One region of the Rummeliibacillus sp. NPDC094406 genome, then DNA from elsewhere that is predicted to be linked to it. Evidence: riboswitches for the same ligand, from Rfam matches in the RefSeq annotation. Region 1 holds a riboswitch; each other region holds the start of a gene.

What was found. A riboswitch is a leader RNA that binds a small molecule or an ion and turns the genes downstream of it on or off. The one in region 1 is predicted to bind S-adenosylmethionine.
Region 2: another riboswitch for S-adenosylmethionine. It lies ahead of metA (homoserine O-acetyltransferase MetA); the one in region 1 lies ahead of ACIQ4I_RS12015 (methionine biosynthesis PLP-dependent protein).
Region 3: another riboswitch for S-adenosylmethionine. It lies ahead of metK (methionine adenosyltransferase); the one in region 1 lies ahead of ACIQ4I_RS12015 (methionine biosynthesis PLP-dependent protein).

Annotation. Positions count from the first base shown of each region.
Region 1 covers NZ_JBIWGZ010000004.1:72,409-78,070, reverse strand. Annotated here, with positions in the region: gene ACIQ4I_RS12025 (YozE family protein) at 9-230, opposite strand; gene ACIQ4I_RS12020 (SH3 domain-containing protein) at 771-1,595, shown strand; SAM riboswitch class I at 1,899-2,001, shown strand; gene ACIQ4I_RS12015 (methionine biosynthesis PLP-dependent protein) at 2,072-3,202, shown strand; gene ACIQ4I_RS12010 (aminotransferase class V-fold PLP-dependent enzyme) at 3,189-4,373, shown strand; gene msrB (peptide-methionine (R)-S-oxide reductase MsrB) at 4,450-4,881, opposite strand; gene msrA (peptide-methionine (S)-S-oxide reductase MsrA) at 4,874-5,407, opposite strand; gene ACIQ4I_RS11995 (YpmS family protein) at 5,420-5,662, opposite strand, start outside.
Region 2 covers NZ_JBIWGZ010000001.1:233,438-239,099, reverse strand. Annotated here, with positions in the region: gene ACIQ4I_RS01100 (GTP-binding protein) at 1-1,394, opposite strand, end outside; gene metA (homoserine O-acetyltransferase MetA) at 1,908-2,816, opposite strand; SAM riboswitch class I at 2,896-3,001, opposite strand; gene ACIQ4I_RS01090 (methyl-accepting chemotaxis protein) at 3,216-5,195, opposite strand; gene ACIQ4I_RS01085 (aminotransferase class I/II-fold pyridoxal phosphate-dependent enzyme) at 5,515-5,662, shown strand, end outside.
Region 3 covers NZ_JBIWGZ010000003.1:613,399-619,060, reverse strand. Annotated here, with positions in the region: gene ACIQ4I_RS11340 (hypothetical protein) at 1-327, shown strand, start outside; gene pckA (phosphoenolpyruvate carboxykinase (ATP)) at 594-2,183, opposite strand; SAM riboswitch class I at 2,383-2,498, shown strand; gene metK (methionine adenosyltransferase) at 2,773-3,975, shown strand; gene ACIQ4I_RS11325 (S16 family serine protease) at 4,198-4,749, opposite strand; gene ACIQ4I_RS11320 (YiaA/YiaB family inner membrane protein) at 5,180-5,644, shown strand.

The DNA.
Region 1 (5,662 bases):
GACAAATATTATTCAAAATATTTCTCTTCGTATAGTTGCCAAAGTTCATCAAAAACAACCGCACTCATTTCTGGATCTGCTTTTTCTTCTATATATCTAGAAATGGTTTGAAAATCCTCGTCCTGTTTTGGAAAACCGTGATCGTGAAAAGCAGCTTCACCAAAGTCTGCTTTTGAATCGTTTTTTCCTCCTCTGAAAGTTACAATAAAATGATAAAATGATGGTATCATATCTTTTCCTGCCTTTTGTTTCATTATATATTACGAATCAACTATCTAAAAAACGCATTTTCTGCATTAAATAGGATTTTCTACCCTCTACCAATTTATTTGATTATATCATGAGAAATATTATTAGTTCTCATTTTTTTACACTGTATAGTTCAAAAAACAATACTCCTTAAAGGAAGTAATACTAGTATGTCAATAATCCTTTCGAATATCACAATAAATCCATTGAAATAATCTCATCAATCCTACATTAGACTATCGATTCGAAAACAACTGTATCAAAATTAGCGATAAAACTTATCAAAATGCAATAATTACAAGCTATTTAGCAATACTCCCCATCGTATTAAAAACATATTAACAGTAATGAAGTCTTCGAAAAAAATCTCTCCAACAATCCTTTGTTTTTTTCATTAAATTGGAAACCTTCTAATTATCTCTTCGTTCTATTACTCGGATGCGTTACAAATACAAATGAAAACATGAAATCGACGCATCACTACCCTATTTAGGTAGTTTTTCAATGAGGAGATGATTTTAATGAAAATAGTAAAAACTTTACTATCTTTCATGGTCATGTTTGCCACTTTAATTACTTTTACAGCAAACAGTGACGCAGCAACAACAAACACAATGAGCGCAAAAGTAGCGAATAGCGTATATGTTCGCTCACAACCTTCTGTAAATGGGAAAAAAGTTGGAACACTTTGGAAAGGTGACACTGTTGTTGTATATAGCAAGTCAAAAACTGGCTGGGCAAAAATCAAATTCAACAAAAAAACAGCTTATGTATATTCATCTTATTTAACATTTGCTAAGAACACAGAAAAAAACAAAGATCAAAATCAAACAACTGCAATTACAGGTACAAAACAAGTAACTACTAAAAAAACTACTACAAAATCTACTAGTACTTCAACAAGTAAAAAAACAACATACCGTCCTGTAACAACAAACACTTACTACTATGTTGAAAACGGTAAAAAAGGTAAAATGTATTCAACAAACAAACGTAATTCAACTGGTTGGACTTATTGGTATAAACAAACAGGTACTGACAAGAAACAAACTATTTTAGTTCGTGAATCTGCAAAAGGTTTAGATTACAAGTTTGCAAAAACAGGTACTGTTCGCCAAATCGCTTACCCTTTTACGAAAGGACAAGTATTTAAAGCAGATACAAAAAACAGCAAAATTGTTTCTATTCAAAACAAAATGACAGTAAAAGCTGGTACTTTTAACACTGTTGTAGGCGTTAAAGCTGCTGATGGTTCTATTACTTACTATGCTCCAAATGCTGGTGCAATTAAAACTGTTAAAAATAAAAAAGCCACTTTTGAATTAACAAAAGTAACAACTAAATAAAGTGAAAACTTCACTTAAGATTGAGAGTTTTTCATTCCCGTCTTGAGTGAGAGTTGTACTAATCGTACTAACTGTTAATGCGGGATAACCTTAATCTTGGGCTACTTAAAATGTGTAAAAACCACTTTTTAGGTAGCCCTTCTTACGAATTAATTTACGATTGCTACTATTATTCATGCAAAAGAAATCGTGCGGCAGATTATAGATATAAACTTTTCTGAATATTACATTATTCTATTGCATAGCATTGCTTAAAGTGTTAATATTTCATTAATTAAAACTTTTCCTACAATTAAATTTGAATTCTTATCCAGAGAGATGGAGGGACTCGGCCCTGTGAAATCTCAGCAACCACCATTTTTGGTAAGGTGCTAATTCCAGTAGATGTATGTCTAGCAGATAAGAAGATTGACTTTCGTTTTTTTAGGTCCTCTTCTTAAGAGGGCCTTTTATTTTTTATAAAAAGGATGATGAAAATGACAGAAAACCATATTTCAACTCGCTTAGCACAAATCGGGACCAATACGGATCCTAACACAGGTTCTATTAATACACCTATTTATCTTTCGACTGCTTATCGCCATGCAGGGCTTGGCCAATCAACAGGCTATGATTATACACGTACAAAAAACCCAACTCGTTCCGTTTTAGAAGAGGGTATTGCTAATTTAGAAAGTGGAGATGCTGGCTTTGCATGTAGTAGCGGGATGGCTGCTATTCAATTAGTGCTTTCCCTATTCAAAACAGGCGACGAAGTCATATATACCGATGATATATATGGTGGTACATATCGACTTGCCGTTCAATATGAACAACAATATGGCATTAAAGCTCAGTTCACGCCTTTCCAATCTGGTGCTGAAATTGAAGCGTTAATTAATGATCAAACAAAGGCTCTCTTTATTGAAACACCGACAAATCCATTAATGCAGGAAATTAATATTATTCAATATGCAAAACTGGCCAAAACACACAATCTTCTACTGATTGTTGATAACACTTTTTTAACTCCATACTATCAACGACCAATTGAGCTTGGTGCAGACATTGTGATTCACAGTGCTACAAAATATATAGGTGGACACAATGACGTGCTTGCTGGGCTTGTTGTTTCAAAAGGAGAAGAACTTTCAGAAAAACTACTTTATAACCATAATGCATCAGGTGCAACACTTGCGCCTATTGATAGCTGGTTATTACTAAGAGGTTTGAAAACACTCCATGTTCGTATGAAACAACATACAGAAAACGCAAAGAAAATCGTTACTTACTTAGAACAAGAGCCTTTAGTAAAAGATGTTTTATATGCTGGATTAGGTGGTATGGTATCTTTCCGATTAAAGCGTTCGGAATGGGTAGGACCTTTCCTACAAAACTTACAATTGATTGCATATGCAGAGAGTTTAGGTGGTGTTGAAAGTTTTATCACCTATCCTGCAACACAAACACATGCAGATATACCTGAAGAGGAACGCATAGCACGTGGGGTCGATAATTCGCTCTTGCGGTTTTCAATTGGCATCGAAGAAGCTGAAGATTTAATCGCTGAACTGAAAAAAGTTTTTGCTACTATTCAAAAAGAGGTGACGATTCATGACGCAAAATAAACAATCCATCGAAACAAGCTTAATCACTGCTTCTACAAGAAGTGATTATGAACAAAAAGCAGGCGCAGTAAATGTGCCAATTTATCTTTCTTCTACATTTGACCAAGAACACTTTGATTCATTTGGTCCTTATGATTACAGCCGATCCGGTAACCCGACTCGAGATGCACTTGAAAAAACAATTGCCGAACTCGAAGGTGGCACACGAGGATTTGCCTTTTCTTCTGGCATTGCAGCTATCTCCTCCGCCCTTCTTACTTTAAATGCAGGTGACCATTTAGTCGTTACGAGTGAAGTTTATGGTGGAACTTATCGATTTGTTACACAAGTATTAACGAAATATGGCATCACACATACATTTGCTGACTTTACAAACCTACAAGAAGTGGAAGCAGCCATTCAACCAAATACGAAGGTTTTATATGCTGAAACACCCGCAAACCCTTTACTAGGCATTACAGATATTCGAGGAATTGTTTCGATAGCCAAAAAACATGGTTTAATTACTTTTGTTGACAACACATTTATGACACCACTTTATCAACGACCTTTAGATTTAGGAGTGGATGTAGTTCTCCATAGTGCTACAAAATTCTTAGGTGGGCATAGCGATATTATAGCAGGTTTAGCTGTAACAAAAGATGAAGAACTAGGCAAGCAAATTTACTTTATGCAAAATTCAATGGGTGCAATTTTAGGTGCACATGATTCCTTCTCATTAATTCAAGGAATTAAAACACTAAATGCACGTTTAACACAATCATCACAATCTGCATTGAAGATTGCTTCCTATCTTGATCAGCATGAACTTGTAGAAAATGTCTATTATCCTGGTTTATCAAGTCACCCTGGTTATGAAATTCATGGTAGCCAAGCTTCTAACGCAGGAGCTGTACTATCCTTTACCTTACCTAATCGTGAATTAACAAAAGCTTTTGTAGAACATTTACAAATTCCAATCTTCGCAGTTAGCCTTGGTGGTGTTGAATCTATTCTTTCATATCCTGTAACCATGAGTCATGCAGCTATTCCGAAAGAAGAACGTGATAAACGAGGGATCACGGAAGGTCTTCTACGTTTCTCTGTTGGCCTTGAAAATGTTGACGACTTAATTGCTGATTTTGAACAAGCGTTTCATGTTGCAAAAAAACAAATAACAGTTTCAAAATAATAGAAAAAGCTGATGACCTGTCCATAACAGGTACATCAGCTTTTCTTCTATTATAATCGATAGAAACTTCTACTTCTTATGATTCAAATAGCTTTAGGTAATCTGCATATCCTTCTTGTACAAGTTGGTCTTTTGGAATAAAAAGTAATGAAGCAGAATTAATACAATATCGAAGCCCACCCGTTTCCCTCGGACCATCTGTGAAAACATGTCCTAAATGTGAATCAGCATCTTTGCTTCGAACTTCAGTACGTCTCATGCCAAAACTAGTATCAAAATGCTCAGTAATTCCTGTACTCTCTACTGGTTTTGTGAATGCTGGCCAGCCACAACCTGAATTATATTTATCTTTTGAAGAAAATAGCGGTTCACCTGAAACGATATCTACGTATAATCCTTCTTCAAAATGTTCATCAAACTCATTTTGAAATGGTGGTTCTGTCCCTTTTTCTTGTGTTACATGATATTGCATTGGTGTTAATTCTTTTAGTCTATTTTCTTTATTCATCATGTTCCCCCCAATGTTGTTGCTGAAATGCAACCCGTCCTGAGCCAACAGAATAGAGTTCATAATGTGTTGGGTTTTTCTTATAATAATATTGGTGATAAGGTTCCGCTTCATAAAATGGATTTGCTTCTAATATTTTAGTGGCAATTGGCATTTTAAATTTCCCTGACTCTTCTAGTGCTTTTTTAGATGCTTCTGCAATTTTCTTTTGTTCTTCGTCATGATAAAAAATAGCAGTCATATATGATCTTCCTCTATCATGAAATTGTCCACCAGCATCTGTCGGATCAATTAACGTCCAATAAGTTTCAACCAATTTTTCATAAGAATAAACTTCTGGGTCAAAAGTAATTTGTATCGCTTCAAGATGCCCTGTTAATTCAGAACATACTTGCTGATAACTTGGGTTTTCCACATATCCCCCTGTGTAGCCAGAAATGACAGATTCAATACCAGGATGCTCATCAAATGGTTTTACCATACACCAGAAACACCCACCTGCAAATGTTGCTTTTGCTTTTGCCATACTTTAGACCTCCTATTTTGTAGGAATTACTACATCAAGTATAATGCGGTTTTCTTTTAAATTGAATTCTTTTGCTTGTACATGTCCTTTTAGTTTTTCACCAAGAGGTACATTCATTTTTGTCAAATTCAAATAAATCTGTTCTTCTTTTGGTTGAATTACCATCCAACTAGGCAAATCAACAGAATCCTTCAACAATTTAAGGGCAGTGTTAGGTGGTATATCTAGCATTCCAACTTCAACTGTTTTTTGCTT
Region 2 (5,662 bases), on a different contig from region 1:
TCAATTAATCGTTGGTGTCCTACTGATAAATCATCTGCATGACACATATTTTCAAATAAGATTCCAGTACCTTTTTTAGCTGGTTCCATGCGTAAATGCACTTCAGCATAATGCTTCAAAGGCTCAAAATGTCCATATCCTGTTACTGAATTATCGATTGTTTCCATATATAAAATTTGAGGGTTATCAAAATGAATTTGAAGTCCAAATCGTTCCTTTACAACTTCGACGAGCACTTCTAATTGAATAACACCCATAACATGGACATGAATTTCTTGGAATTTCTCGCTCCATAAAACATGCAGTGAAGGGTCTTCAGCATCCAGTAGTCTGAAATTAGCTAATACATCTTTTATATGTTCAGTTCCATCATTGACCACTTTGGATTGTAATGTAGGTACGAGTTCAAAGATTTGTTTAATTTCAGGATCAGTTCCTCCGATTACATCTCCAATTGTGGCTTGAGTGATGCCTGTTACTGCAAAAATTTCTCCAGCTGTTACTTCTTTCACAACCTCATATTGTTCCCCATTATATAGGCGAATCTCTGTTACTTTTTCAGAAATCTCACCAAAATGTAGTTCATCACGAACCTTTAACTTTCCTGTCATAGCCTTCATAAATGTAAATCTCTGTTTTTTATCATCATGCCGAATCTTAAAAACTTTTGCAGTAAAAGGAGCTTCACTATTAAAATTCGTTTGAGTTAGAGTCATAATCTGCTCAAAAAATTCAATGACCCCAATATCTTTTAATGCTGAGCCTTCAGCACAGGGGAATACCTCTCCTTTTATAATTAACTGTTGAAATTTTTGAAGAAACTGTTGATTATTTATATCTTGTTCCATATATTTTTCGAATAGTTCTTCATCTCTTTCAGCAATAAATTCAAGTATTTGATCTGAAATCGAATGGTCCGCTAGTTGATTTGTAATAGAAATAATGTTCTGTGATAATTCCTGCTGCATTTCTTCAATTACTCCAGCAACATTCGCACCCTCACGATCAGTTTTATTGATAAAAATAAAAGTAGGAATATTATATTTTCTAAGAAGTTGCCAAACTGTTTCTGTATGGCCCTCGACACCATCCACTGCACTGACAACAACGATTGCGTAATCCAATATTTGAATCGCTCTTTCCATTTCAGGAGAAAAATCGACATGCCCTGGTGTATCGATAATTGTATATGTATCATCCCCGATTACGATACGACCTTGCTCAGCAAAAACGGTAATCCCTCGTTCTCGTTCTATTGCATGATTATCTAAAAATGCATCTTTGTGATCGACACGTCCACGTTCTTTTATACTATTTGTATGATAGAGCAATTGTTCAGAAAAAGTAGTTTTCCCTGCGTCAACATGTGCTAAAACACCAATTGTTTTAAACATAATGATTTCCTCATTTCTTACATCCATTACAACTATTATAGCAAATCATCATAGATACTTATGTAATTGGGCATGAAAAACCGCTGAAAGATATTGAATTCTACTCAGCGGTAAACTATTATTTTGTAGCAAATTGAACAGAATTCTTTGGATTTTTATCAAAAATTTAATTTAAAAACACGCTTGATGATTATCCAGATTTCCCTATAAAAAATGTATGATCAACCGATTTCCGCTACGGATTGCTCGCTTTCCTGCGGGCGTGCGCTGAGCCGCTTCCTTCGCTACGCTACGTGCAGGGTCTCAGCTACCACGCTTTTCCCGCGGGAGTCGAGCAATCCTCCGCTACAATCAATAAACAATGAAATTCAAGCACCTTGAAAGTTAGATTTCAGAAGAATATTCTTCCTACTTTATACTAATCTACACGCTTGATGTATAAACTCTTTTGATACAATGTTCAACTTTCTAAATTATGAATCCACATGGCTACTATAACTATTAATGAATTCATTATTCCCATTCATATGGTGTTTCTTGGTAAACATAGTAGTTTAACCAATTTGAAAATAATAGATGTGTATGTGAACGCCATATATTTAATGGTGTTTTTGTAGGATCATCATTCGGGAAGTAATGTTCTGGAACGGCAATATCTAAACCCTTTGCAACATCTCGTTCGTATTCTTCCTTCAATGTGTCTGCATCATATTCTAAATGTCCAGTCACCATTATTAATTTTTCATCGTTTGAAATGGCCATAAATAGCCCTGCTTCATCTGAAGCTGATAATACAGTTAAATCTGGATGTGCTTCAACTTCTTCAAGCGAAACGGAAGTGTTCCGTGAATGGGGTGCTGTAAATACATCATTAAAACCTCTTAACAATTTGATTGTTGAATCATTCACAGTATGTTGATAAATTCCCGAACATTTTTCTGGTAATGGAAACTTTCCAATTCCAAAGTGATGATAAAGCGCTGCTTGTGCCCCCCAACAGATATGCAATACGGAGGTAACATTTGATTTTGACCAATCCATTATCGCTTGAATCTCATCCCAAAAGTCGACGTCTTCAAATTCCATTAGTTCGATTGGTGCCCCGGTAATAATAAGACCATCAAATCTTCGATGTTTTACTTCTTCATAAGTTGTGTAGAATGTTTCTAAATGAGATTTGCTAACATTTTTTGATTCATGTGTTGCAGTGTTTAAAAACGTAACATTTGTTTGTAAAGGTGTGTTTCCTAGTAATCTAAGAAGCTGTAATTCTGTTTTCTCTTTTTGAGGCATTAAATTTAAGATTGCAATATTTAAAGGACGTATATTTTGGCTATTTGAACGATCCTCATCCATTACGAAGATTTTTTCTTTCTTTAAAAGTTCTGTGGCAGGTAGATCTTTTGGAATATTAATTGGCATTCGTGAACACTCCTTTTCATAATAAAATAAAAACCTCTTTTCTATGATAAGAAAAGAGGTTTAAAATCTGGGCTTCTTTTTCTTATCTTCCAAGACGAATGTCTTGTAGGACTTAGCACCTTTCTGCAATGCAGAGGTTGCTGAAGCTTCGTCGGGCCATTTCCCTCAGCTTCTCTTGATAAGAGTTATGTAATTAATGTAATCCTAACATGTTAACATTATTAATGCAAACTTTTCTGAAAATTAAATTTCAAAAATAAACGTTGATTTATAAAGGTTACCAAACACATTAATTTTATAGGTATTGAGATTTCACACACAATTTAAGTAATAAACCCAAATGTTAGACTTAAACATTTGGGTTTTCAAGTCAATTTTAATAACCTTTTTATTAATGTATTAATCTATATTAAATTTTTTAACGGCTTTTGAAAGATTTTCACTTAATTGAGTTAAGTTTTCAGCAGATACAGAAATCGATTCGATCGCATTTAGTTGTTCTGTTGAAGAGGCGCTTACTTCTTCACATGCTGCTGCTGTTTCTTCAGAAGTTGCTGCCATTAGTTGAATAATATCAACTACTTCATCTTTAAAATTCGTTACTTCCAATACATCTTTAGAAACTTCAGAGATTGATTCTTCAAGACGAAGAACTAGATTCGAAATATTACCAAAAGTTTCACTTGTGATTTCTACCACTTCATTTTGTGTATGGAAAGTTTTTTTGGTTGCTAACATTTGATCTGTTACTAGTTTTGATTCTAATTGTAATGCATTGACAGTTTCTCGAACCTCTTCAGTTGCCGTTGCTGATTGCTTTGCTAATTTTCGAACTTCTTCTGCTACGACAGCAAAGCCTTTTCCGTGTTCTCCTGCTCTTGCTGCTTCAATACTAGCATTAAGAGCCAATAAATTTGTTTGATTTGAAATATCCATTATTGTTTGCATAACACTATTTATTGAGTTGATTTTACTTTCCAAAGCTAAAATTACCTTTGCCATTTCTGACATACTATTTTCCGACTCAGCGAATGTGGATTGTAATTTATTTATTTGCTTTTGGCCGCCTTTATTTACTTGTTGCGCTTCTTCTGCGATAACCTTCATGCCAATAGATTTTTCGTGAATATCATTAATTTGGATGCTTAACGAATTTGCATGTTCGCCCGCAGTTTCTGCACGACCCGCAGAATTACTTGCACCTTCAGCAATTTCACCTATAGCAGCTGTAACTTCTTCACTTGAAGCATTGGTCTCCTCAGCTAAAGCGTTTAATCTGATCGAGTTATCATTCACTTCAAAAGATGAATCTTTTACAACTCGTATAATTGAACTCATATTTTCTGTCATTTTGTTGAAATCTTCAGACAGCTGACCTACTTCATCATTGCCTTTGTATCTTGAGCGAACGGTTAAATCACCGTTTGCAACTTGATCCATTAACTTTCTTAATACACCTATTGGTTTTGTAATTTTGGCAATAACTACTACTAGTGCAGCAAAAAGGATAGCTAATAGAATAATTGATACAATAACAAAGATATTTCGGATATCTGTAGCTGTTTTGTGAATTTGCCCTTCATCATAAACAGCCCCAATTTTCCACTTTAAGTTAGGTAAAGTATTGTAAATAGTTATGTACGATTTACCTTCTTCGTCATCATATACAACGCCTTTTTCTTTACTGCTATCAAATATTTTTTTGACATATGAATATTTAGACAAATCTTGACCAGATTTTGTCGGATGTACAATTGCTGTACCATTGTTACCGATAATCACTGGATAACCATTAAACCCAAGTTCCCTTTTAGAAATTTCTTTAGATAAGTTTGATAACAAAATATCAGTCCCTACTACACCAATAACTTCGCCATCTTTCACCACAGCTTTTGCAGCAGAAATCGTATATTCCTTTGTTGCTTGATCAATATAAGGAGCAGTCCAATATACTTGATCTGGATTATTGAAAGCATTTTTATACCAATCTCGTGATGTAGGATCAAAATCAGAACCTAAATCAACTTCGGGCATAATATCTAAATGTCGGTTTGATTGTGCATAGTATACAGAAGTTGTTGAGTTATAGATTGATAAGAAATCATTGAACTTTCCATTTAAGATTTTTTTCGATGACTTGCCTTTATAATTAAGAACTTCACTTGATTTAGAAAATTGAATAAGACCTTTTTCATAGTTACCAAGATAATTTTCAATTGATGAAGACATTTCAGTTACCAGTACTTGACTTTGGTCGATTAAACTAGCATCTGTTTTTTTATTTACTGTATATGTACTGACAATATTCAGTAAAAATAATCCTACAGCAACCAGAAAAATAACTGTACTTATAATTTTCCACTTAATTGTTTTACCCATTTTATTCTTTTCCCTTCTAAGCCCCATAGTAATAAATTATTAACATTAAACAGGTAATATAGACTCATGAATTTTTCCACCTCAATAGTATAACAAATTTCGACAAAATACTTCACAAATAATTTTATTTTTTAAGAAAATTCACACTAATACTTAATTTTTCCGGAATATGATACTTCTAAAATCGATATATACTATACTTCAAGTTATAACCAAATTATTTATATTTTTTTAATTTATATATATTTCTCTGTTATATAATAGATAACTATGGTAGAATATTTGTTAAATTTATATTTCAACTAAGGAGTGCTTACTAGTGAAAATCGAACGATCAAAGAAAATGGCTATGTTTCCAAAAGCAATATTCGGAGATTTAAAGGCCGCCGCCACTCGTAAAGCAGCTACTGGCACAAAGATAATTGATTTAAGTCTAGGTAGCCCAGATCTACCACCAGATGAGAAGG
Region 3 (5,662 bases), on a different contig from region 1:
CAAAGTTGGAAAGAAGAAGAACAGGCGATTGAAGAATTAGAAAAAATTAGCTTTATTTCACGTATTGAAGGACTTGTCAAAATTCAACGTATCATGTTAGATGAGAATAATCGAGCCTATTTTCAAAATCAAGCTTCTTTAAATGGAAAATTAAAATGGTTTTCTATTGTTTTCCATGATGCAGAGCTTACTGAAGGTATTGAGCTTCATAATTATGGAGAAGAAGTTTACTTCAACCAAGTAACAAAGGAAGAAGCAGAGCCCATTGTCGAGATGTTTGAACAATTGAAATGTAAAGTTGAATTTCTTCCTGATGATACGGATTAAATATGCTCCATTGTGCTCGTCATAAAATGATGTAATTGCAGAGAAGATTTAAAATGCTGAGAACGCAAATACAATTTAAAAAGTCGCAAGTAAAAGTAATGTATTCGTAAGTAAAAGTATCAAAATTGCAAGTAAACTCCTGATATTCGCAAGTAAGATCCACCAACACCCGTAAATATGTGGATGCCAAAACTAAAACCCCGAGCAGCTCGATCAAAACTGCTCGGGGTTTATCCGATATGGATTACTTATAGGTTCAAAACTAATTAAGCGATTGGTGCACCTTTTTTAGCGAAATCTTCGGAAACAACACCGAATTTTTTGAAGTTTTCATGGAACATACCAGCTAATTCAGTTGCTTTTTTGTCATAAGCTTCTTTATTAGCCCATACGTTACGTGGATTTAAAAGTTCTGTTGGAACACCTTCAATTGCAGTTGGCATTGCAAAACCGAAGATTGGATCTTTTTCAGTGAATACATCGTTTAGTTTGCCATCGATTGCAGCGCGTACCATTGTACGAGTGTAAGAAAGTTTCATACGGATACCTTCACCGTAGCTACCACCAGTCCATCCAGTGTTTACTAAGAATACATTTACTTGGTGTTCGTCAATTTTCTTACCTAACATTTCTGCATAAACTGTTGCGTGTAATGGGAAGAATGGAGCACCGAAGCAAGTAGAGAATACTGGTTCTGGTTCTACAACACCACGTTCTGTACCAGGAGTTTTAGAAGTAAAGCCTGATAAGAAGTGATACATTGCTTGTTCTTTTGTTAATTTACTGATTGGAGGTAAAACACCAAAAGCATCAGCTGTTAAGAAAATGACTGTTTTTGGGTGACCTGCAACAGATGGATCAACAATATTTTCGATATTTTGGATTGGGTACGCAACACGAGTGTTTTGTGTTAAAGTTACATCATCGTAATCAGGAATACGAGTTTCAGGATCTACGACTACGTTTTCTAAAACTGTACCGAAATTAATTGCGTTATAAATTTCTGGTTCTTTTTCAGCGGAAAGGTTGATTGTTTTAGCGTAGCAACCACCTTCAATGTTAAATACACCGTTATCTGACCAGCCGTGTTCGTCATCACCGATTAATTTACGATTACCATCAGCAGATAAAGTTGTTTTACCAGTACCTGATAAGCCGAAGAATAGGGCAACGTCACCTTCTTCTCCAACGTTTGCTGAACAGTGCATTGGAAGAATGTCTTGTTGTGGTAATAGGTAGTTCATGATACCGAAGATAGATTTTTTCATTTCACCAGCGTATTCTGTTCCACCAATTAAGATGATACGTTTTTCAATTGATACAATGATGAATGTTTCTGAAGATGTACCATCAACTTCAGGATCTGCTTTAAATGTTGGAGCAGATACGATTGTGAAGTCAGCATCATGTATTGTATTAAGTTCCTCTTCAGTAGGGCGGATGAATAGCTGATGAGCAAATAGGTTATGCCAAGCGTATTCATTGACAACTCGGATTGCCAAGCGTGATTCAGGATCTGCGCCTGCAAAACCTTTAAAAACAAAAACTTCTTCTTTTTGTTTTAAATAGTTAACAACTTTGTTATATAATGAATCGAATACTTCTGAAGAAATTGGTTGGTTAATTTTACCCCAATCAATTTTATCTTGAGTTGAAGCTTCTTCTACCATATATTTATCTTTAGGAGAACGTCCTGTATATTTACCTGTTACTGCACGAACAGCGCCATCAACTGTTAAGATTGCTTCACCACGTGAAGTTGCTTTCTCCACTAATTGTGGGACTGAAAGTTGTTCCAAAATATTTTGACCTTGTAATAAATCCTTCAGTTCATTCGCAATTTCTATTGAATTCATCTTTGTTCGTACCATCCTTTTTATATTATTCCCGTGTTGTGGGTTTTTAATTTTCATTTCGAGAATTAGTATAACACATTCAGATTAATAGTCTATACTAATAGCTAATTAATTTTTAAAATTTATCTTTTTTTAATATGAATATAAAATAGTTTGACTTTCAAATCAATATCACTTACTATATGCATTAGAACGGATACTCTTATCCCGAGCTGGTGGAGGGTCAGGCCCTATGAAACCCGGCAACCTGCATTATCTTTCACGTGATGCGTTGGTGCTAATCTGATGCAAGGATGATTCCTTGAACGATAAGAGTGAAAGGTGCTTACGAAACATACCCTTTCCTCATTGGTTTACGATGAGTGAGAGGTTTTTTTTTTCAAAAAATAGAAGCAAATCTGATTTGTTTCATTATTATATGTGATTTGTAGAATTCTATTTATATTATGTAATGGCACTTTCTATATCCTCGTGTTAAAAAGCAGCTTTTTAGCTGGCTTGGCGTTTAGCTTAATAGTTTAAACGGACATGGGTAATGAGTACCGTATCTTTTTTCGAGAGGATCTCGTTGATAATAGGAGGAAACCAAATGACAAACAAAAGATTATTTACTTCAGAAAGCGTAACAGAAGGACATCCGGATAAAATCTGTGACCAAATTTCAGATGCAATTTTAGATGCAATTATTGCAAAAGATCCAAACGCACGAGTAGCTTGTGAAACAACAGTTACAACAGGGCTTGTACTTGTAGCAGGTGAAATTACAACATCTACTTATGTAGATATTAAAGGAATCGTACGTGATACTGTTACAGAAATTGGCTATACTCGCGGTAAATATGGTTTCGATGCTGAAAACTTAGCTGTACTTGTTGCGATTGGCGAACAATCACCTGATATCGCTCTTGGTGTTGACCAAGCTTTAGAAGCTCGTGAAGGCTCTATGACAGATGCAGATATTGAAGCGATTGGTGCAGGGGACCAAGGTTTAATGTTTGGTTACGCTTGTAACGAAACACCTGAATTAATGCCACTTCCAATTAGCCTTGCGCACAAATTAGCACGCCGCTTAACAGAAGTTCGTAAATCAGGCCAATTAAATTACTTACGCCCTGATGGTAAAACACAAGTAACAATTGAGTATGATGAAAACAACCATCCAGTACGTGTAGATACGATCGTTATTTCAACTCAACATGATGAAGAAGTGACGTTAGAACAAATCAAAAAAGATTTAAAAGCAGAAGTAATCGCAAAAGTTGTACCAGCTGAATTACTTGACGAAAGCACTAAATACTTCATTAATCCAACAGGCCGTTTCGTAATTGGTGGACCTAAAGGAGATGCAGGCCTTACAGGACGTAAGATTATCGTTGATACTTACGGTGGTTATGCTCGTCATGGTGGTGGTGCATTCTCAGGTAAAGACGCTACAAAAGTTGACCGTTCTGGTGCATATGCAGCTCGTTATGTTGCGAAGAATATCGTGGCAGCAGGTCTTGCAGAGCGTGCAGAAGTTCAACTTGCATATGCTATTGGCGTTGCACAACCTGTATCCATCGCAGTCGATACATTCGGCACAGGCATTGTAAAAGAAAGTGACTTAGTAGAAGCGATTCGTGAATTCTTCGACTTACGTCCAGCAGGTATTATTAAAATGCTTGATCTTCGTCGCCCTATTTACAAGCAAACTGCTGCATACGGACATTTTGGCCGCACAGATTTGAATGTTCCATGGGAAATTACTGATAAGGCAGAAGCTCTAAAAGCTAAATTTGCAGTAAAAGCTTAGTCGATTAATCACGCAAATCAATAAGTATAAAAAGGTCGTTCACTTTAATAGTGAGACGACCTTTTTAGTTTGTCTTAATTTCTAATAAAAAAACTGTTTTTCAAAAATAATTGGCAGCAGTTTTTTAGGTTATCCTAAGTCATTCTATTTTTATATGGTCGATTGTTTAATATTAAATTAGTTTTTAGACACTCTAACAAATATGAATTAGGGGAATGCTTTTTATTTATTTTTATTATTAATTTTATTAACCACTTTAATGGCTTCATTAATAGTTGCTACATTAAAAATTTGGATATTTGTATTAATCTCTTTTTGAATTTTAGCCGCTTCCTTTGCATTTTCACTTGGAACAATCATAAATGGAATACCTGATAGACTAGCAATTTGAATTTTCTCTTTTAAGGCTCCAATTGATAATATATCGCCCTTTTTGTCAATACCTCCAGTTATAGCAATTGGTAGTGTATTTTGCAAATTGCCTTTTATAATGATTCCTGATAATACTAGTGCTAACCCTGCACTATTTCCATCTATGTGATTTCTATTTAGAAATGTATCAATTTTTTTATCTTCAATTTTCAAATTATATCTTACGCTTTCTTTCATTTGTTCTACATCATCCTTTTTTAGATGAAACCATTCTAATAATTGACGATTTTTAGATTCGTAACGTAGTTGATTTGTTCCTTCAATTATATTAAGCGCATTTATATTTTGCTTATCTAAATGTTCTGTAACAGCTAATTTATTTTCCATAAACTTAAAATTCACTTGCTTTACTCCTAATAAATAGATATTTGAACCTTCAAAAATTTGTTCAGGCGGTTGATAAAGAAGAGCGACATGTGAAGTTGAATCATATAATATAAGGGGAAGTTCATAACAAAATAAAAGAAATGTTATACAAAAAATAGGATTGATTTTTCGTATGTATTGACTTTTTCTTTTGATAAGACGAGTTACTACTAAAAAAATTAAGAAGAAAAATAAAATAAAAATGAAAGTGAAACCACTGATTTTATCTTGAAGATATAACAGTAAGATTAAAAGGTAAGTGTAGAATCCAATATCTATAGGCGAGTTTTCATTTGTATTAGTAATATTATGGTATTAAATACTATATTATACTATTATGTTGATTAGTAGAAAAATAAGTGTTAGTCTAATATAAATCAGCATATATTCTGAGATGAAAGGATAGATAACCCTGAAATCAAATGAATTTTTCTTTTTAACGTGGGCAGCCTTTATAACGGGTTTTGCTTTTGTTCTTATTGCTATTTGGAACACAGATTGGATGCTTGTTGAACGAGGATATTACACGATTGTGTTAGGGTGGATTACTTTCTCCGCTTTTTCACTTGTTAAAACAATACGAGATAAAAAAGAGAATATAAGAGTTTCAAAAGAGTATTTGGGTCTTTGTTGGTTATCAACGATTGCGTCTTTTGGTATTGGCATGATTAGTATTTGGAATACCGAGTGGCCGTTAGTTGAAAAGGGTTATTATTGGTTGGGGATTATTTTCGTAATGTATACTTCATTTGCTCTGTCAAAGGAAATTCGCGATAGACAAAATTTTACTGATAAACAAAATGAAAGACTTCAATTCCGTGATGAATTTCAAGAACTCCAAGATGATTTCCCTGAGTCCAAGGCTGATTAAAAATCTTTTACTTGATAG